DNA from 4 places in the Arthrobacter phoenicis genome. Region 3 is predicted to be linked to each of the others. Evidence: riboswitches for the same ligand, from Rfam matches in the RefSeq annotation. Region 3 holds a riboswitch; each other region holds the start of a gene.
What was found. Region 3 has a riboswitch for thiamine pyrophosphate ahead of ABC337_RS09095 (ECF transporter S component). Riboswitches for the same ligand answer to the same signal wherever they lie in the genome.
Positions count from the first base shown of each region.

Region 1: linked by a shared signal. The riboswitch ahead of thiC (phosphomethylpyrimidine synthase ThiC) and the one ahead of ABC337_RS09095 (ECF transporter S component) in region 3 are both predicted to bind thiamine pyrophosphate.
Region 2: linked by a shared signal. The riboswitch ahead of ABC337_RS15725 (bifunctional hydroxymethylpyrimidine kinase/phosphomethylpyrimidine kinase) and the one ahead of ABC337_RS09095 (ECF transporter S component) in region 3 are both predicted to bind thiamine pyrophosphate.
Region 4: linked by a shared signal. The riboswitch ahead of thiO (glycine oxidase ThiO) and the one ahead of ABC337_RS09095 (ECF transporter S component) in region 3 are both predicted to bind thiamine pyrophosphate.

Region 1 is NZ_JBDFMK010000001.1:3,189,453-3,194,361, reverse strand. Features, by position in the region: gene ABC337_RS14965 (VOC family protein) at 1-368, opposite strand, end outside; gene ABC337_RS14960 (amidohydrolase family protein) at 444-1,541, opposite strand; TPP riboswitch at 1,608-1,715, shown strand; gene thiC (phosphomethylpyrimidine synthase ThiC) at 1,710-3,470, shown strand; gene ABC337_RS14950 (alpha/beta fold hydrolase) at 3,497-4,246, opposite strand; gene ffh (signal recognition particle protein) at 4,316-4,909, opposite strand, start outside.
Region 2 is NZ_JBDFMK010000001.1:3,321,370-3,326,278, forward strand. Features, by position in the region: gene ABC337_RS15720 (Rne/Rng family ribonuclease) at 1-1,683, shown strand, start outside; TPP riboswitch at 1,852-1,949, shown strand; gene ABC337_RS15725 (bifunctional hydroxymethylpyrimidine kinase/phosphomethylpyrimidine kinase) at 2,098-3,624, shown strand; gene rplU (50S ribosomal protein L21) at 3,990-4,298, shown strand; gene rpmA (50S ribosomal protein L27) at 4,360-4,623, shown strand; gene obgE (GTPase ObgE) at 4,738-4,909, shown strand, end outside.
Region 3 is NZ_JBDFMK010000001.1:1,950,146-1,955,054, reverse strand. Features, by position in the region: gene ABC337_RS09100 (ABC transporter ATP-binding protein) at 1-1,141, opposite strand, end outside; gene ABC337_RS09095 (ECF transporter S component) at 1,152-1,784, opposite strand; TPP riboswitch at 1,852-1,993, opposite strand; gene ABC337_RS09090 (DUF4235 domain-containing protein) at 2,230-2,493, shown strand; gene mnhG (monovalent cation/H(+) antiporter subunit G) at 2,536-2,943, opposite strand; gene ABC337_RS09080 (MrpF/PhaF family protein) at 2,933-3,211, opposite strand; gene ABC337_RS09075 (Na+/H+ antiporter subunit E) at 3,208-3,753, opposite strand; gene ABC337_RS09070 (Na+/H+ antiporter subunit D) at 3,750-4,909, opposite strand, start outside.
Region 4 is NZ_JBDFMK010000001.1:2,814,522-2,819,430, forward strand. Features, by position in the region: gene ABC337_RS13275 (RNB domain-containing ribonuclease) at 1-710, opposite strand, end outside; gene ABC337_RS13280 (ferritin-like fold-containing protein) at 752-1,465, shown strand; gene thiE (thiamine phosphate synthase) at 1,507-2,199, opposite strand; TPP riboswitch at 2,226-2,343, shown strand; gene thiO (glycine oxidase ThiO) at 2,334-3,626, shown strand; gene thiS (sulfur carrier protein ThiS) at 3,623-3,859, shown strand; gene ABC337_RS13300 (thiazole synthase) at 3,865-4,686, shown strand; gene ABC337_RS13305 (VOC family protein) at 4,731-4,909, shown strand, end outside.

The DNA.
Region 1 (4,909 bases), 1.2 Mb from region 3:
GGGTCGCTGAAGTAGAAGGCCTCGCTGACCAGATGGTCCGCGCTGCCGGTGAAGAACCGGGGATCGTACTGGGCGGCGGTGGCGACGGTGGCGGCCAGCGCCGCCTGGTCCTCGAACAGGAGGGCGGTGTGGAAGAGCCCGGCCTCGCCCCGGGAGGGGAGGTTCAGTCCCGGGGCCGGGGCGATGTGCACCAGCGGCGTGCGGCCGCGTCCGAGGTAGAGGCCGCCGTCCTGCTCGGCCACCACCTCCAGGCCGAGGGCGCGCTGGTAGTAGTCGGTCATCATTGCCAGGTCGCCGACCTTGAGCATCACGGTGCCCATCGAGAGGTCGGCCGGCAAGAGATCCTGGGTGGCGGCGCTGGTGGTCATTGCATCACTCCGGTGTTGGGGGGGTTTGCCGTCATTCGGCGGCTCTCACCAGATAAAATTACTTGAAGCTTCAATTTATTCCGCGGATGCCGCGCCGATGACGTCCCCGCGGAGGATGACGGCGCGCAGGTTCCGCAACGCGGAGAGATCCCGCCGCGGGTCAGCGGCGCAGGCCAGGACGTCGGCGGGGGCACCCTCGGCGATTCCGGCGGCGCCCAGCCAGGCCCGGGAGGACCAGGCGCCGGCGTCAAGGGCAGCGGCCGGGCCCAGTCCGGCCGCCTGCAGCGCCTCCAGTTCGTCGACGATCCGCCCGTGGGCAATGACGCTCCCGGCGTCGGTGCCCGCGTAGATGGCCACCCCGGCCTCATAGGCCTCGAGGACCCGCTCGGCCCGGCGTTCCCAGAGCGCGCGCATGTGGGCGGCGTAGCGCGGGAACTTGGGCTCGGCCTGCGCGGCGATGTCCGGGAAGGTGGCGATGTTGATCAGGGTGGGGACAATCGGCACGCCCTGGTCGACGAAACGCGGAAGATGGCGGGGCAGCAGCCCGGTCGCGTGTTCAATGCAGTCAATGCCTGCGTCGAGCATGTCATCGAGGGTGTCCTCGGCGAAGCAGTGCGCGGTGACCCGGGCGCCCTCGTCGTGCGCGGCGCTGACGGCGTCCCTGACGGTGCGGGCGGGGAAGCTTGCGGCAAGGTCCCCGGCGTCGCGGTCGATCCAGTCCCCCACGAGCTTGACCCAGCCGTCCCCCGCCCGCGCCTGCTTCCGGACCTCCTCGACCAGGTCACCGGGTTCAACCTCGACGGCGAGGCCGCGCAGGTAGCGACGGCTCCGGGCGATGTGCCGGCCCGCACGGATGATCCGGGGCAGGTCCCGCCGCTGCTGGATCCAGCGCGTGTCATGCACCGCCCCGGCGTCGCGGACCAGCAGGGTCCCGGCGTCACGGTCCGTGCGCGCCTGCGCTTCGGCGACGCCGGCGTCGACGTCACCGCCGGGCCCGAGCCCGATGTGGCAGTGGGCGTCGACCAATCCCGGGATTACCCACCCGTCGATGACTTGGTCCGGGGCCGCCTCCGGACGGTCGAAGGTCAGCACCCCGTCCACAGACCACAGGCCGCGCCGCTCCCGGTTCACGGAGGTGAGGACGGGCCCGGTGAATTCGATGATGCCGCTCATGAGTCCCAGCCTAATCGCGGGAGACGGAACCTTGGAGCCGCGATCGGGGCCCTGTGATAGCTTCGTCTACGACCACACGGGAGCCCTTGCAGGGGCTGAGATCGGGCTGAGGCAGCCTGCGACCGTTGAACCTGTCCGGGTAATGCCGGCGAAGGAAGTGAGTAACCCTTGAGCACCACAAATTCCCAGCACAGCCCTGCCCTCGCGTCGCACACGCTGGCCTACATCGAAGGCGACGGCCTGCGGGTCCCGGTGACCGACATCGCCCTGGAACCCTCCCCCGGCGGCACCCCGAATCCCCCGTTCCGGGCCTACCGCACGGCGGGGCCGGGCAGCGACCCGGTGGCGGGCCTGCCGCCCCTTCGGGCCGACTGGATTGCCGGACGCGGGGACACCGAGCCCTACTCGGGACGGGAACGCAGCCTCCTCGACGACGGCAAGTCCGCGGTCCGCCGCGGGGCCGCCTCGGCGGAGTGGCGCAACGCTCCCCCGGCACCGCGCCGGGCCCTCCCCGGCCGGACCGTCACCCAGATGCATTACGCGCGGCAGGGCGTAGCGACCCCCGAGATGCGTTTCGTCGCCCTGCGCGAGAACTGCGACGTCGAACTGGTCCGCAGCGAACTCGCCGCCGGCCGGGCCATCATCCCGGCGAATATCAACCACCCCGAGTCCGAACCGATGATCATCGGAAAGGCCTTCCTGGTGAAGATCAACGCCAATATCGGTAACTCGGCGGTCACCAGCTCCATCGAGGAGGAGGTGGACAAGCTCCAGTGGGCCACCCAGTGGGGCGCCGACACCGTCATGGATCTCTCCACCGGCGACGACATCCACACCACCCGCGAGTGGATCATCCGCAACTCCCCGGTCCCGATCGGCACCGTCCCGATCTACCAGGCCCTGGAGAAGGTCAACGGCGAGGCGAACGCGCTAACCTGGGAAATCTTCCGGGACACCGTGATCGAGCAGTGCGAGCAGGGCGTGGACTACATGACCATCCACGCAGGGGTGCCGCTCCGGTATGTGCCGTTGACCGCCAACCGGGTCACCGGGATCGTGTCCCGCGGCGGCTCCATCATGGCCGGCTGGTGCCTGGCACACCACCGGGAGAACTTCCTGTACACCCACTTCGACGAGCTCCGCGACATCTTCGCCCGCTACGACGTCGCCTTTTCCCTCGGTGACGGGCTGCGGCCGGGATCGACGGCGGACGCCAACGACGCCGCTCAGTTCGCCGAACTGGACACCCTTGCCGAGCTCACGCAGCGGGCCTGGGAATTCGACGTCCAGGTGATGGTGGAGGGCCCTGGCCATGTCCCGTTCCATCTTGTCCGGGAAAACGTCGAACGCCAGCAGGAGCTGTGCAAGGGGGCGCCGTTCTACACCCTGGGACCGCTGGTGACCGACATCGCGCCCGGCTACGACCACATCACCTCCGCCATCGGCGCCACCGAGATCGCCCGGTACGGGACGGCCATGCTCTGCTACGTCACACCCAAGGAACACCTGGGCCTGCCGAACCGGGACGACGTGAAGACCGGCGTGATCACCTACAAGATCGCCGCCCACGCCGCTGACCTTGCGAAGGGCCACCCCGGCGCGCACGAGCGGGACGACGCCCTGTCCAAGGCCCGCTTCCAGTTCCGCTGGCGGGACCAGTTCGCCCTGTCCCTGGACCCGGTCACCGCCGAGGCCTTCCACGACGAGACGCTGCCCGCCGAGCCGGCCAAGACGGCGCACTTCTGTTCCATGTGCGGGCCGAAGTTCTGCTCGATGCGGATCAGCCAGGACATCCGGAATGAGTTTGGTTCCGCCGAGGCGCAGGCGGCCCGGGCCGACGCGGGCATGCGGGAGAAGAGCGAGGAGTTCCTCGCCTCCGGCGGCAAGGTCTACCTGCCGGATCCGGGTGTGGGGGCTGGCCGGGACTAGGGGGCCCGGGACTAGAAGGCGCGAGGTTAGGAGGCGCGGGCGTGCCGGCTGCGGACGACGTCGGCGATGAAGGAGCGGATCGCCCGGTCCCCCTCCGGTGAGTCCTGCGGCCGGTGCCCGCCCGGGGCGGTTCGGTGCCGGGCGCCGGTCTCCACCAGGTAGCCGGCGATCTCCTCATACAGCGGTTCCCAGCCGCCGGTGAGGACCAGGGTGGGGACGCCCGGGACAATGTGCAGCGGAGCCTCCCAAGCCGGGGCCTGCAGCCGGAGCCGCCGCGCCTCCCGGGCGTTGTCCGCCGCGACTTCCCCGGCGGCCCCGTGCAGCGGGGCGTGCGCGGCGAAGACGCGGCGGACGAATTCGCGGTGGAAGTCCTCGTCGCCCAGGCTGTGCCGGACGTCGAAGAGCGGTTCCATCAGGGCCCGGTGCGCGGCGGTGGCCGGCAGTTCCGCCGTCAGGGAGAGGCAGGCCGGTTCCACCAGCGTGAGGGACTGGACCCGGTCGGGCCGTTCGACGGCGGCCATCATCGCGGCGATGGCACCCTGGGAGTGGGCGACGACGTGGCCACCGGCGGCCCCGCGGCCGTCGTCGGCCAGGGCGCCCAGGACGATCCCGGCGTCCGCCGCGAAGTCGGTTTCCATCGGCTCGGCCGCCGGGTCGAAGCCGTGCCTGCGGAGGAAGAGCGCGTCATAGGCCAGCGCCATGCCGTGCTGTTTCGGCCACGCCGCGGCACCAAAACTGCCGGCCCCGTGGACGAAAACTACGCGCTCCTTGAACATGCTCCAAGCCTATTCCACGGGTCCGTCAACGGGGCCGCGACATACGCCGCGGCCCGCCGCGGAGTGTCGCTACTTGCTGCCGCCGAGGAACTTGTCGAAGCCCTTGGGCAGGTTCAGCTGGGAGGGGTCGAAGTCGCCCTGCTGGCCGAAGGAGGCGCCGGTGGGGACAGCCTTGGCGCCGGCGGCGCGCCGTGCCTCCGCGTCCTTGAGCTCCTGCGCGGCCTTGGCCGGGTTGCCGGAGCGGGCCTTCTTCTTCGGCGCGGGCTTGTTGCCCTTGCGGGCCCCGCCGCCCATCCCCGGCATCCCGGGCATCCCCGGAATGCCGCCGCCGGAGGCCATCTTCTTCATCATCTTCTGCGCCTGGGCGAACCGTTCCAGCAGGCCGTTGACCTCGGAGACGTGCACGCCGGAGCCGCGGGCGATGCGGGCCCGGCGGGAACCGTTGATGATCTTCGGCGCGACCCGCTCGTGCGGGGTCATGGATCGGACGATCGCCTCGACCCGGTCGATTTCGCGCTCGTCGAACTGCTCGAGCTGCTGCCGGATGTTCTGCGCACCGGGCATCATCATGAGCATCTTCTTCATCGAGCCCATGTTGCGGATCTGCTGCATCTGGGCGAGGAAGTCCTCGAGGGTGAAGTCTTCCTGGTCGGCGAACTTCTT
Region 2 (4,909 bases), 1.4 Mb from region 3:
GGCGAACCTGACCTGACCATCAAGGTGGTCCGCGACGTGTTCAACGAGGACTTCTCCAAGCTGATCGTCTCCGGAGAGGAGGCCTGGGACACCATCGAGGCCTACGTCACTTACGTGGCGCCGGACCTGGTGGGCAGGCTCGAGAAGTGGACCAAGGACACGGACATCTTCTCCGCCTGGCGCATCGATGAGCAGATCCACAAGGCTCTGGAGCGCAAGGTCTTCCTGCCTTCCGGCGGCTCCCTCGTGATCGACCGCACCGAGGCCATGACCGTGGTGGACGTCAACACCGGCAAGTTCACCGGCAGCGGCGGCAACCTCGAGGAAACCGTCACCAAGAACAACCTGGAAGCGGCCGAGGAAGTCGTCCGCCAGCTGCGCCTCCGCGACATCGGCGGCATCATCGTGATCGACTTCATCGACATGGTGCTGGAATCCAACCGCGACCTCGTGCTGCGCCGCATGGTGGAGTGCCTGGGCCGGGACCGGACCAAGCACCAGGTCGCCGAGGTTACCTCGCTGGGCCTGGTGCAGATGACCCGCAAGCGGATGGGCACCGGCCTGCTGGAAGTCTTCGGCGAGCAGTGCGAGGCCTGCGCCGGCCGAGGCGTCGTCACGCACGACGAGCCGGTCGAGCACCGCCGCGCCAACACCGTCGCCGCGGAACACCACGTTCCGCGCACCGAGCAGCAGCCCGCCGCCCGCAACGAGCGCAAGCGCCGCCGCGGCAAGGGCGGCCAGGGCACCGAGGTCCAGCAGCAGGCACCGGCTGCCGGACACCACGAGCCCACCGAGGCCGAGCGGCACGCCAAGGCAGAAGCTACCCGGGCCGCGCTGGCAAACATCGCGGCGGCGGCCCACGCGGCCCACCTGCACGACGGCGACGCCACCTCAGCGCCCGACGCCGAGACCCGGCAGGCGGCCCTTGACGCCGCCGTCGAGCTGGCCTCCACCGAGGAAGCAGCCGGCCGTCCCGCCGCCGTGCTGACCTTCGGCGGCGAGCAGGTGGCCCTGCCCTTCGTCGAGCACGCCGAGCAGGCGCCGCAGCCGGCCCTGACCCTGGACCTGCTGACCGAGGCGTTCGCCAACCTGGGCGACTCGGACTCGCGGAACCGCCAGTCCGGGACCACGGAGACCGCGGCCCGCGAGGCCGCCCCGTCCGTGGAAGCGCCGGCTGTGGAGGCACGGTCCGTGGAAGCCCCTGCCCCGGAGGCTGAGGTACCCGCCGAGGCTCCGGCCGCCGGTCGGTCTGCTGACCAGTCCCGGGCAACCCGGGGCCGGGGACGTGCCCGCACGGCCCGGATCCAGCCGCCGAACGCCCGCAACCGCGCGGCCGAGCCCGAAGCGCGCCGGGAACCCGCCCCGCAGCAGGCTCCCAAGCAGGACACCCGGCAGCAGGAGGCTCCGAAGACGGCCGCACCGGTGGCGGCCCCCGTCGCCGCCCGCACCCCCGCGGCTGCGGAACCGGTCACCGGTCAGCGCCGTCCGCGGCGGCACCGCAGCGCCAGCCGTGCCCAGGGGGCGGCCAACGAGACCGCCGTCGAGCAGCACCGGCAGGCCTCGAGCGCGTCCGGCCAGGGCTCGGTCCACGAGGCCAAGGCACCGGAAACGGTCAAGCCCGTGGTCAAGGACAACGGCGGCCCGATCATCCTCGGCGTCGGCGTACCGGCCTCGGAGCTGTAACCGCTCCGCCGCCGCACCACTCGGTACCGCTCCGTACCACTCGCGGGTATCTCCCGGACTCGACGTTTCGAAGCGTCGACTCCGGGCGGTACCCGAGAGCCGGTTAAGGGGGAGACCGGCCGGAGGGGCGGACAGGAACGGGAGAACCCGGGGAGGGGCGCTACGCTGGAACGCGACACGGGGTGCCGCGCATCGGGCCGGCTGAGATCCACACCCGTTGAACCTGTCCGGTTAGCACCGGCGAAGGGATGTCTCTTGTCTTCGACCCAACCCGCGGCAGCACCCGCGGCACTGTCAACCGTCCCCGGCGCCACCTTCCTGCAGACGGTGTTCCCGGCAGAGCAGGCTGCCGACGACGCCGCCGGACCCGATGCGTCGGCCGGCACGGCCGACGACGCCACCGGGCAGGCCCCGGTGGCGAGGGTCCTCGCCATCGCGGGGTCCGACCCTACCGGCGGTGCCGGAATCCAGGCGGACCTGAAGAGCATCGCGGCCATGGGTGGCTACGGCATGGCCGCCATCACGGCCCTGACCGCCCAGAACACCCGCGGCGTCCGGTCCGTGCACGTGCCGCCCGCCGCCTTCCTGACCGAGCAGCTGGACGCCATCGCCGAGGACATCACCATCGATGCCGTGAAGATCGGCATGCTCGGCGACGCCGGCGTCATCGACGCGGTACGGGCGTGGCTGGAACGCACCCGGCCCGCCGTCGTCGTCCTGGACCCCGTCATGGTCGCCACCAGCGGTGACCGGCTGCTGCAGGAATCGGCGGTGGCGGCGCTGCACACCCTGCTGCCGCTCGCCGACCTGGTCACCCCCAACCTGGCCGAACTCGCCCTCCTGCTGGACGAACCGGTCGCCGCCGGCTGGGCGGAGGCGCTGGAGCAGGGCAAACGCCTCTCCGCGCTGGCCGGAACCACGGTCCTGGTCAAGGGCGGCCACCTCGAGGAGGACGCCGACGGCGGATGCCCGGACGCGCTGGTCAACAGCGCCGGACTGCTCGGCAGCGAAACCGTGGTGGTGCCGGGGGAGCGGGTCGACACCCGCAACAGCCACGGCACCGGGTGCTCGCTGTCCTCGGCCCTTGCCACGGCCTACGCCGCCGGCGGGGACTGGGAAACCGCGCTGCGCCGCGTCAAGCCCTGGCTGCTGGGGGCGCTGCGCGAGGCCGGACGGCTCGACGTCGGCTCCGGCAACGGACCCGTCCACCACTTCCACCACCTCGCCCAGCCCACGGAACCGGCGCCCGGGCCCGGCACGGAACAGTTCACGGAACACCTCAAGGAACCCGGCGACTTCGCCACCGGCCTCGAGCCCCTCGCCGCGGAGGGCCTGACGGAAATCTATGCCCTGGACTTCATCCGGGGTCTGGCGGACGGAACCTTGCCGGAGCATGAGTTCGCCTACTACCTCGGCCAGGACGCGCTCTACCTCAACGGCTACTCCCGGGTGCTGTCCCGCGCCGCAGCGCTTGCCCCGACGGAGGCAGAGCAGCTGTTCTGGTCACGCTCGGCCGCCCAGTGCCTGGAGGTTGAGTCGGAACTGCACCGGAGCTGGCTGGCCGGGCGTGCGGGCACCCCGCGGCGGCAGGGTCCGGTCACCAAGTCCTACGTGGACCACCTGCACGCTGCGTCCCTGGCCGGCAGCTACGGGGTCCTCGTGGCCGCGGCGCTACCCTGCTTTTGGCTCTATGCCGAGGTGGGCGCCGCGCTGCACGCGCAGTTCCTCGCCGCGGGCGCGGACGAAGGCCACCCCTACGCGGCCTGGCTGCGGACATACGCGGACGAGGCCTTCGCCGCGTCGACCCGGCAGGCGATCCGCTACACGGACGCCGCCGCCCGCCGCGGTTCCGCCGCCGAACGGGGCGCCATGACCGAGGCCTTCGTCCACTCCGTGCGCTTCGAGGTGGACTTCTTCGACGCGCCGAGGCTGCACGCCTGACCCGGAACGGGAGCCGCTGCCGGTAAGGTGGTGGGGCGCGGTTCCCGAAAGCGGCTGCGGCGCCCGGTCCGGTTCCTTGGAAAACGGCACTGTGGCACCGGTCACGCCCGACTCTCCGGGGCCTGCCTCGTTTGCGGCCGAAGGCGAAATTAGCGTAGTCTTGATCTTCGGTGCTTACGCCAACACTTGGGTTATGACCTTGAGGAGCTGTCCACCCCACGCGGGACGGATGATCCACGGGATAGCTCATGGGTTCCCCCGGGGAACCTGCCGGCGTTGAGGCACAGCGTGAGCCGCTCCGGTAGTTCGGGGCCAGGTTCCGCACGCAAATCTAGTAATAAACGTCGAGAGAAGTGAGTTCCCCAGTGGTGTACGCGATTGTCCGCGCAGGCGGCCGCCAAGAGAAGGTTTCTGTTGGAGACTTCGTTACCCTGAACCGCGTCCCCGGTGGAGCCGGCAGCACCTTTGAGCTGCCCGCACTGCTCCTGGTGGACGGTGACAAGGTCACGTCCGCCGCAGCGGACCTGGCTAAGGTAACGGTTACGGCTGAGATCCTGGAAGACCTCCGTGGTCCCAAGATCGTCATCCAGAAGTACAAGAACAAGACCGGTTACAAGAAGCGCCAGGGTCACCGTCAGGAACTGACCAAGGTCAAGATCACCGGTATCAAGTAACTTTCCGTTACTGATCAGGTTCCCGCAGTTTCCCAGAATTTTTTGAAGGCAGGCATTCCAAATGGCACATAAAAAAGGCGCGAGCTCCACTCGCAACGGTCGTGACTCCAACGCCCAGTACCTCGGCGTGAAGCGCTTCGGCGGCCAGGTTGTTTCCGCCGGCGAGATCATCGTCCGCCAGCGTGGCACCCACTTCCACCCGGGCGCCGGCGTTGGCCGTGGCGGCGACGACACCCTGTTCGCTCTGACCCCCGGCGCCGTCGAGTTCGGCACCCGTCGTGGCCGTCGCGTCGTGAACATCGTGGCTGCTGCAGCCGCAGAGTAACACCTACGTTTCACAATCGGTGGGGCGGGCCAATGGGTCCGCTCCACCGGTGTTTAACCGCATTACAATCATTCCGTGACCTTGCGGACCGGGAACAGCACTGAGGAGATCCACGTGGCCAGCTTTGTAGACCGGGTAGTACTGCACGTATCCGGCGGTACCGGCGGTCACGGGTGTGTCTCCGTCCACCGTGAGAAGTTCAAGCCCCTCGGCGGGCCCGACGGCGGCAACGGCGGCAACGGCGGCGACGTGATCCTCCGCGTCGACCCCCAGACCACCACCCTCC
Region 3 (4,909 bases):
CCTTCCAGACGTAGGGGTCGATGCCCGCGCCGGCGCTGAGGTCGGTGGTGGCGGACACGGTCCCGGCCACCGGGGCCAGCAGCCCGGCGAGGGTCAGGGCGAAGGTCGATTTCCCGGCGCCGTTGGGCCCGGTGATGGTGAGCGCGCGTCCGGCGCGGACCTGCGCGGCGATGCCCTCCTGCACCGGCACGGGCGGCACCGGCCGGAAACGGGTCCGGAGGCCGCCGCGGCGGGGACGGTCGCGGGACACGGCCAGGGACTCTGCGGCCAGCAGCAGGCGGCCGGCCTGGAGGCCAGGCTCCGGACCCTGCCCGGTTACGCCGGCGCTCCGGGCACGGGTGGCGGGCACGTGGCCCGGGACCCAGACTCCGGCGGCGATCAGCATCTCCCGCGCCTCGGCCAGGACCCGGTCCGGCGGCCCGTCCAGCAGCACCGCGGATTCGCCCGCGGTGCCGGGCTGGAGCACCACGATCCGGTCCACCAGGTCCTTCCACACGGAAACCCGGTGTTCGACCACCACCAGGGTGGCGCCGGTCCGGTCCAGGCAGCGGCCCACAGCGTCGCGGACCTCCAGCACGCCGGCGGGGTCAAGGTTGGCGGTGGGTTCGTCCAGCAGCAGCAGCCCGGGCCGCATGGCGAGGATGCCGGCCAGGGCCAGCCGCTGCTTCTGCCCGCCGGAGAGGGCCGAGGTCGGGTGCCCCAGGGGCAGGGACCCGAGCCCGACGTCGTCGAGCGCCTCCCCCACCCTCGCCCAGATCTCCGCGGGCGGGACGGCGAGGTTCTCCGCCCCGAACGCGACGTCGTCGCCCACGCGGGAGAGCACCACCTGGGTCTCCGGGTCCTGCTGCACCAGCCCGGCGCGTCCGCGCCGGTCCCGGGGCGGGGCACCGTCGATCAGCAGGCTGCCGGCCTCGTCGGCGTCGTCGGCATCCGCGTCCGCGCCGCCGCCCTCGCCGAGGACCCCGGCGAGGGCGTGCAGAAGGGTCGACTTACCGGCGCCGGAGGGACCCAGCAGCAGGACGCGTTCGCCCGGGCTGATGTCCAGGTCCAGTCCGCTGATGGCGGGGCGGGACCGTCCGGCGTGCCGCCAGCCCCAGCCGCGGGCGGTGACCGCGGCGGGGCGGACGTCGTCGGCGTTCATGCGCGGGGTGTCAGGAGAAGACGGGTTCGGTGGCCGCCTTGCGGGAGGCGAAGGAGGCCAGCACCCCGGTCCGGGCCAGGCCGCGGGTGGCGATCCAGGCCAGGCCGCCGGCGATCACGGCACCGGAGATGGCGCAGAAGACGATGTAGGCGGCCTTGTCCCCGGCCTCGAAGGCGATGTTCCAGCCCCAGGGCAGGAAGCAGTCGTTCAGGCCGCAGAAGAGGCCCGCGCCGGCGCCGGCGAGCAGGGAGACCGGGAGGTTGAACTTGGTGTAGCGGAACGCGGCGAAGACCAGCTCCGCGCCGAGGCCCTGCAGGATGCCGGAGATCAGCACGGTGGTGCCGTACTGGGAGCCCATGATCAGCTCGCCAGTGGCGGCAACGGCTTCGCAGAACAGCGCGGCGCCGGGCTTGCGGACCACCAGCATGCCGAGGACCGCGGGGATCATCCAGCCGCCGGCGTAGAGGCCGGTCAGGGGCGGGTAGACGGCGGTGAGCGGGACGGACACCACGTTGGCGCCCTGGTCCCAGGCCCAAAAGATGACGCCGCCGGCGATCGCGATCAGCGCCGCCAGGACAATGTCGACCACGCGCCAGCTCTTCTTGCCGGCTGCTGTGGCGCGGGGGGTGGAAATATCGGTCATGTCGTCCTCCTGAGGTACAGGAGGGGAGGGTGTTCCGGCCACGGCGGCCGCTGCCGCGTGTTCCGGACACCCTGAGAACTCGACTCCCTTGCGCCGGTACTAACCGGATCAGGTTCGAGGGTCTGCGGCTGTCCGCACTCTCAGCGCCCACCTACGGTTCCCGGATTCCTCCGGAAGGGTCCGACGGCGGCGCTCCCCTGTCGTTGTGAATGTCGCCCGTGTGGGCTGGGCCAGTTTACACCCGCGCCGCCGGGGCCCGCCTCCCCTTCCGGCCGAGCCCGATCAGCACGATGCCGACCGCCACGAACGGCGCCCAGGGTGCGCTCCGGTCTCTGTCCATGCCCGACGGTAGGCCGGGCGGCGCGCGGCGGACAGGGGCGTCCGCCCCGGACCGGTGTGCCAGTAGGCTAGGGGCAGTCCTGTTTCCACCCGCAAGGAGCACGAAATGAACATTGTCATCAAACTGCTCGGCACCGGCATCAGCCTGGTCGCCGGTCTCGTCGGCACCAAGCTCGTGGACACCGTCTGGGAGAAGACCACCGGCAACAAGCCGCCGAAGGGCCACGACGACGACGTCCCCACCACGCTGCGCCAGGCCCTGACCTTCGCGCTGATCTCGGCCTCGGTGAGCGCCGTCATCCAGGTCCTCGCCAACCGCGGCACGCAGCGGGCCATCACCCGCTTCGCCAAGACCCAGGACATCGTCTAGGCGCACCGCACCACCAGACTCCGACGGGGAGTCCCCCGGGCATCAGTCCCGGCGGGGCTCCCCGTCGTCGTTGAAGCCGCGTTCCCCGGCGGCCTGCTGCACCACCGCTTCCAGCTCGTCCGCGCTCAGCAGCTCCGGGTGGAGATGCTTGGTGCGATAGCCGGCACGGCCCACCATGTGCGCGGAGACCGGAACGGTCAGCAGCTGGAAGATCCACGCGACCACCAGCACCGGCCACACCCACCAGGTGCGCATCTGCAGGCCCACGGCGCACAGCAACAGGAACAGGCCCAGGACCTGCGGCTTGGTGGCGGCGTGCATCCGGCTCATCAGGTCCGGGAAGCGGAGCAGGCCGATCGCCGCGCCGAGGGACATCAGCGCGCCCACCACCATGAACACTCCGGACACGGCGTCGATCACCGGGTCTGCGGAAAAGGTCTCATGATTCATGGGGATGCCTCCTCCGGTCGGCCACGAAGCGGGCCACGGTCACCGAGCCGACGAAGCCGATGATCGAGATCGCCACCAGCAGCATCAGGTTGTTCAGGTGCCGGTTGACGGCCATGTCGATGCACAGCGCCGCGCCCAGGATGGCCAGCAGCACGTCGGCGGCGAGGACCCGGTCCAGCAGGGACGGCCCGCGGGCGATCCGGATGATGGCGCCGCCTGCCGCGAGGGACAGGATGACGGCGGTCACGGCCAGGACGATCGGCATCATGCGGCTGCCTCCTGTTTGAGGGCGGAAACTTCCTCCGGGGTGCCCATGATCCGGATCAGGCCGGCCTCGGTGTCCCGAACGTCCTTGCGGAGCTTGGCGGCGTCGTCGGCGTCGCGGACGTTGATGCCGTGGATGTAGAGCGTGGACGTGGTCCGGTCCACCTCCACTACCAGGGATCCCGGGATCAGCGAGATGACGTGCCCGGTGGCGGTGACCAGGAGGTCCGAATGGCTGCGGAGCGGGACGGCGACGACGGCACTGATCACCCGGGGCCCGCGGACCACGGCGAGGTAGAGGACCTGGAAGCTCGCCGCGACCACCTTGGCCAGGAACACCACGCCGAAGGGAATGGCGCGCAGCACGTTGAACCGGCCGCCCAGTTCCACCGGCGGCAGGTAGAACAGCCTGGCCACGAGCACCGCGATCAGCGCCCCGAAGAGCAGGTTGCCGGCGCTGAAGTCCTGCCAGAGGGCGCCCCAGACAATCACCAGCCAGACCAGCAGCGGCAGTTCCTGGCGCAGCGAGATCCGTTTGCGGGTCATTTGCCGCCTCCCTGGGCCACGGGCTGCGGCGGGGCCGGAACCGTGACCTCGTCACCGAGGACCGCGTGGATGTAGGAGGACCGGTCCAGCATCTCGGCCGCGGACTGACCGGAGAGGCGGAACAGCGGCCCGGCGAACACGGTCAGGGCCACGCCGAGGATGACCAGCGCCAGGGTGGAACCGACCATGGTGCGCGGCAGCAGGCTCACCGTGTGTCGTGCGGAGGACGCCCCGGCACCACCGGTTCCCTGGGAATCCCCGCCCGGGGCGGCGAGCAGCACCGGGTCCGGATGCTCGGCGTCCTCGGGCTTGCGCCAGAAAGCACGGTTCCAGACGCGGGCGATGGCCAGCAGGGTCAGGAGGCTGGTCAGGACGCCGCCGGCCACCAGCGCGTACGCCAGCGGGGTGCCGAGCAGGACGCCGGCCTGCAGCAGGCCCAACTTGCCCAGGAAACCGGAGAGCGGCGGGATCCCGGCGAGGTTCATGGCCGGGATGAAGAACAGCACGGCCAGCAGCGGCGAGAGCTTGGCCAGGCCGGCCACCCGGTCCACGGAGGAGCTGCCGGCCCGGCGTTCAATCAACCCGGTGACCAGGAAGAGGCTGGTCTGGATGGTGATGTGGTGCGCCACGTAAAACACCGCGGCGCCCAGGCCGGCCACCGAGGACATCGCCAGCCCGAAGACCATGTACCCGATGTGGCTGACCAGGGTGAAGGAGAGCAGACGTTTGATGTCGCTTTGCGCGAGCGCGCCCAGGATCCCCACCACCATGGTCAGCAGCGCCACCACCATCAGCGGTTGATTGAAGGTGTCACCGGGGAAGAGCAGCGTCTCGGTGCGGACGATCGCGTAGACGCCCACCTTGGTGAGCAGGCCTGCGAACACCGCCGTGACCGGAGCGGGGGCGGTCGGGTAGGAGTCCGGCAGCCAGAAGGAGAGCGGGAAGACGGCGGCCTTGATCCCGAAAGCCACGAGCAGCAGCACGTGCAGCAGGTTCCGGGTGCCCTGGTCCAGGTCCCCCAGCTTCATGGCCAGGTCCGCCATGTTGATGGTGCCCGTGGCGCCGTAGATCATCGCGATGGCAATCAGGAACAGCACCGAGGACACGACGGAGACCACCACATAGGTCACACCGGCGCGGATCCGCGGGCCGGTGC
Region 4 (4,909 bases), 860 kb from region 3:
GGCAGCGGGGGAGCCGCGACGATCCGGTAGCCGCCGTCGGGGAGCTGTTCGATTTCCTGGTCCGGCATGTTCAGGCTCGCTCCGCCGCGCTGCCGTTCGAGCTCCACCCGCTTGCCGCCGACCTCTTTCAGCAGTTCCAGGACGGGGGCCGCCGTGCCGGCGTCGAGGTCCGCCTGCACCCCGGCGTAACTGAGCTTGGCGCGGCTGATGACCCGGGCGCGGCGCATCAGGACCGAGGACACCTCGGCGGCGGCGTCGAGTTCGAACTCCCAGACGAAGGCCGCGCAGAGCTGGCCGGCGAGGAGGCTGCCGGCGGCCTCGCTGATGACCTCGGGGTGGAGCGGAATGCGGCCCTCGGGCGTGTAGAACGTCTGCCCGCGGCGGCGCGTCTCGGCGTCGAGCGGGCCGCCGGGGGCCACGAAGGAGGGGACATCGGCGATCGCGTAGAAGACCTTGTATCCGTCCCCGGAGCGATCAATGAACAGTGCCTGGTCCAGATCCGTGGACGACGCCGGGTCGATCGTCACGAACTCCACGTGCGTCAGGTCCAGGCCGGGGAGTTCGTGCCCGGCCACCGCCGCCTCGGCGTCGCGCAGCGCCTCTTCGGGGAACGGCCCGGGCAGTTCCAGGAGGGTGCGCAGGGCCTTCAGCGCCTTGGCTAGCTGGTTTTGCTGCTGGCGGACGCTCGGCGTCAGGCGATGGTGAGACACGAAAGTCAGGGTAGCCCGAAATCCGCCGCTAGTCTTGAACGATGAGCACTCCGACGCCGGATTCCGCCCGCGATCACCGCTTTCTCACGGACCTGCTCGGCGTGATGGCCTACAGCGAACTCTCCGCCTTTGAACGGCTTTCCTCCGACGCCCGCTATGCGCCCACCCTCCGGGACCGGGCCGTGCTGGGCCGGCTGGCGGTGCGGGAGTTCGAGCACTACGAGTTGGTGTGCGCCCGGCTGCAGGACATGGGCGAGGACGTGGAGGGCGCCATGGTGCCGTTCCAGCGCTCGGTTGACCACTTCCATGAGCGGACGCGGCCGGCCGACTGGTTCGAGTCGCTAATGAAGGCGTACGTCATCGACACCGTCTCCGCCGACTTCTACCGCTCCCTGATTCCGCGGCTGGATCCCGCCACCGCGGCACTGGTGGAGCAGGTCCAGGCCTCCGAAGAGGCCACCGGGGTGCTGCGCGAACGGCTCAAGCAGGCCCTGGCCGACGATCCACGGCTGGCCTCCCGGCTGGCGCTGTGGGCACGGCGGCTCCTCGGCGAGGCGCTGACCCAGGCGCAGCGGGTCGCGGCCGACCATGCCTTCCTTGGCGTCCAGGGTTCGGAAGCAGCGGGCAACGGGGCAACGGGCAACGGCGCTGCAGGCAACGGCGTCGCGGCGGGCACGGATCCGGTCCGGGCGTTGCTGACCTCGCTGGCCACGGCGCACTCACGCCGGATGACCCTCTTGGGCCTCGCCGGGTAGAGAGCCTGCACCCGCCCGGCGCCCGAAGTACCCGGCCGCGTTTACGCCCGGGCGTCGAGGGCGGCGAGCAGGGCCTGTGCCGCAGCAGCGGGGTCGTCGGCCTCGGTGATCGCCCGGACCACCACGATCCGCCGGGCCCCGGCGTCGAGGACCTGCTCCACGTTGGTCAGGTCGATGCCGCCGATTGCGAACCACGGCACGACGCCGGCCACCTTGCCGCCGTCGCCCGCGGCCTCGGCGCGCTCGATCGCGTCGGCGGCGTAGCGGACCAGGTCCAGGCCGACGGCGGCACGGCCGGGCTTGGTGGGGGTGGCCCAGACGGGGCCCACGCAGAAGTAGTCCAGCCCGCTCCGGCCCGGCGCGGCGGCGATGGCGGCGTCGACCTGCTCCGGGGTGTGGGTGGACAGGCCGATCACGGTGTCCTTGCCGAGGAAGTCACGGGCCGCACCGAACGGAATGTCCTTCTGCCCGATGTGGAACACCGGGGCGCCGGCCAGCGAGGCCAGGTCCGCCCGGTCGTTGACCGCCCACAGCCGGCCGTGGCGCGCTGCGACCGTGTGCAGGACCTCCAGGAGTTCGAGTTCCTCCGCGGCTTCGATGGTCTTGTCCCGGAGCTGGATGATGTCCACGCCCCCGGTAAACGCGGCATCGACAAAGGTTTCAAAGTCTCCACGGTCCTTGCGGGCATCGGTGCAGAGGTACAAACGGGCGGTGCTGTGGACGTCCTGGCTCATGCCCCAAGCGTAGTTCCTCTAAACTGGGCGCATACCGCGGGAGCCCCGCACGCCGTCGACGGCGCAGGGCTGAGAGGGCGTCAGAGCCGACCGCTTGACCTGATCCGGCTAGTACCGGCGTAGGGAAGGAACCCATGAACACCACCCCCGGCCCTGGGACCGCCGTAGACGCGGTCGACGCCGTCGTGATTGGCGGGGGCGTGATCGGCCACGGCATCGCGTGGGAACTCCGACGCTCCGGGCGGACCGTGGCGCTGGTCGACGACGCCCCCGGGGACGGGGCCAGCTGGGCCGCCGCCGGCATGCTGGCCCCCGTCAGCGAACTCCACTACCAGGAGGAGGGGCTCCTGCCGCTGATGCTGGAGTCCTCCCGGCTCTGGCCCGCCTTCGCCGGCCGCCTCGCCGACGGCGGTGACGGGGGAGCCGGCACCGGCTACCTGACGACGCCGACCCTCGCCGTGGGGGCGGACGCCGCGGACCGGCAGGCGCTCGCGGACCTGCGCGCCCTCCAATTGGCCTCGGGACTGTCCGTCGAACCCCTCACCGTGCGGGAGGCCCGCCGCCGCGAACCGCTGCTCAGCCCGGCGATCTCCTGCGCCTTCGAGATCCCCGCCGACCACCAGGTGGACCCGCGCCGGCTGATCACCCGGATCAGAGCCCTGCTGGCCGCCGACACCGGATTCCGGGCCGTCCCGCACCGCGCCGAGGGCCTGATTCAGGCGGACGGCCGGGTTGCCGGCGTCCGGCTCAGCGGGGGAGGGGAGGTCCGGGCGGCCGAGACCATCGTGGCCAACGGCCTGGGCGCCGCCGCCCTGCAGGACCTCCCGGCCGGGCTCACCCTGCCGCTGCGTCCGGTCCATGGCGACATTCTCCGGCTCCGGGTGCCCGAGCGGCTGCGTCCCCTGCTGAGTTCCACCGTCCGCGGGCTGGTCCGGGGTATCCCGGTCTACATCGTTCCGCGCGGGGACGGCACCGTGGTGGTTGGCGCCACCCAGCGCGAGGACCAGGCTTATGACCGGGCGGTCTCCGCCGGCGGGGTCTACCAGCTGCTGCGCGACGCCCAGCAGCTGGTCCCGGCCGTCGCCGAGCTGGAACTCGTCGAGGCCACGGCCAGGGCCCGCCCCGGCACCCCGGACAACGCCCCGCTGCTGGGACGGGTCCGTGCCCCCGGCGGCGGCCACGTCCCGGGCCTGGTGATTGCCACCGGCTTCTTCCGGCACGGGGTGCTGCTGACCCCGGCCGCCGCCGCCATCTGCCGGGAGCTGCTGGACGGCACCCCGGACCCGCGCTGGGACGGGTTCCTCCCGGACCGCTTCGACCGCCCGCACGCCGACGCTGAGCGCAGCCAGTCGACCAGCCAGGCGACCACCCGGGCGCCCAGCCGTACCAATGCTCTCCACCCCGCGACCCACAGGACAACAGCATGAACATCACCCTCAACGGGAAGCCGCACGCGCTCCCGGACAACGCCACGGTCGGCGCCCTCGTCAGCGGCGTCACCGGACGGCCCCTGGCGGATAACGGCCAGGCCACGGACGGACGCAAACTCGGCGTCGCCGTCGCACGCAACGCCGAGGTCGTGCCCCGCAGCCGGTGGCACGCGACAGAACTCATCGAGGGCGACGACGTCGAACTCGTCACCGCGGTACAGGGAGGATGAACGGCATGAACGAAGCAGACAGCGCACAGGAGCCCGCCGTGAAGGCCGCGGCGCACCGCGACCCGGTGACCTTCGACGGCGTGGAGCTGGGCTCCCGGCTGATCATGGGCACCGGCGGCGCGCCCAGCCTCGATGGCCTGGGCGCGGCACTGGAAGCCTCCGGCACGGAGCTGACCACCGTGGCGATGCGCCGCTACTCCCCGGCGGAGAGCGGATCGCTGTTTCAGCTGCTGGCCGACCGCAACATCCGGGTGCTGCCCAACACCGCAGGGTGCTTCACCGCCCGCGACGCGGTGCTCACCGCCGAACTGGCCCGCGAGGCGCTGGAGACGGACTGGGTGAAACTCGAAGTGATCGCCGACGAGCAGACGCTGCTTCCGGACGCCCTGGAACTGGCCGACGCCACCGAGCAGCTGGTGGCGCGCGGGTTCAAGGTCTTCGCCTACACGAACGACGATCCGGTCCTGGCGCTGCGCCTGGAGCACCTCGGCGCCACCGCAGTCATGCCGTTGGGCGCGCCGATCGGCACGGGCCTGGGCATCCTGAACCCGCACAACATCGAACTGATCGTCTCCCGGGCCTCGGTGCCCGTGGTCCTCGACGCCGGCATCGGCACGGCCTCGGATGCGGCGCTGGCCATGGAGCTGGGCTGTGACGCCGTGCTGCTGGCCACCGCGGTGACCCGGGCGCAGAACCCGGTGCTGATGGGGGAGGCGTTCAAACACGCCGTCGCCGCGGGCCGCCTGGCCCGGCTGGCCGGCCGCATCCCGCGCCGCGAGCACGCGCTGGCATCCTCCGGCATGGAAGGCCGCGCCGAGTTCCTCTAGGGACGGGCGACGAGCCGGACGGGGGAGCGGGGTAGCCTAGGCGCATGCAGATGCGCCTTGAAGTGATCCAGGTTCCGGTGGCCGACGTCGACGCGGCCAAGGAGTTCTATTCCGAACGGCTGGGGTTCGTGCTGGACCACGACGTCGAACACATCCCGGGAATGCGGGTGGTCCAGCTGACGCCGCCCGGCTCCGCGGCGTCGATCGTGATTGGAACGGGCAT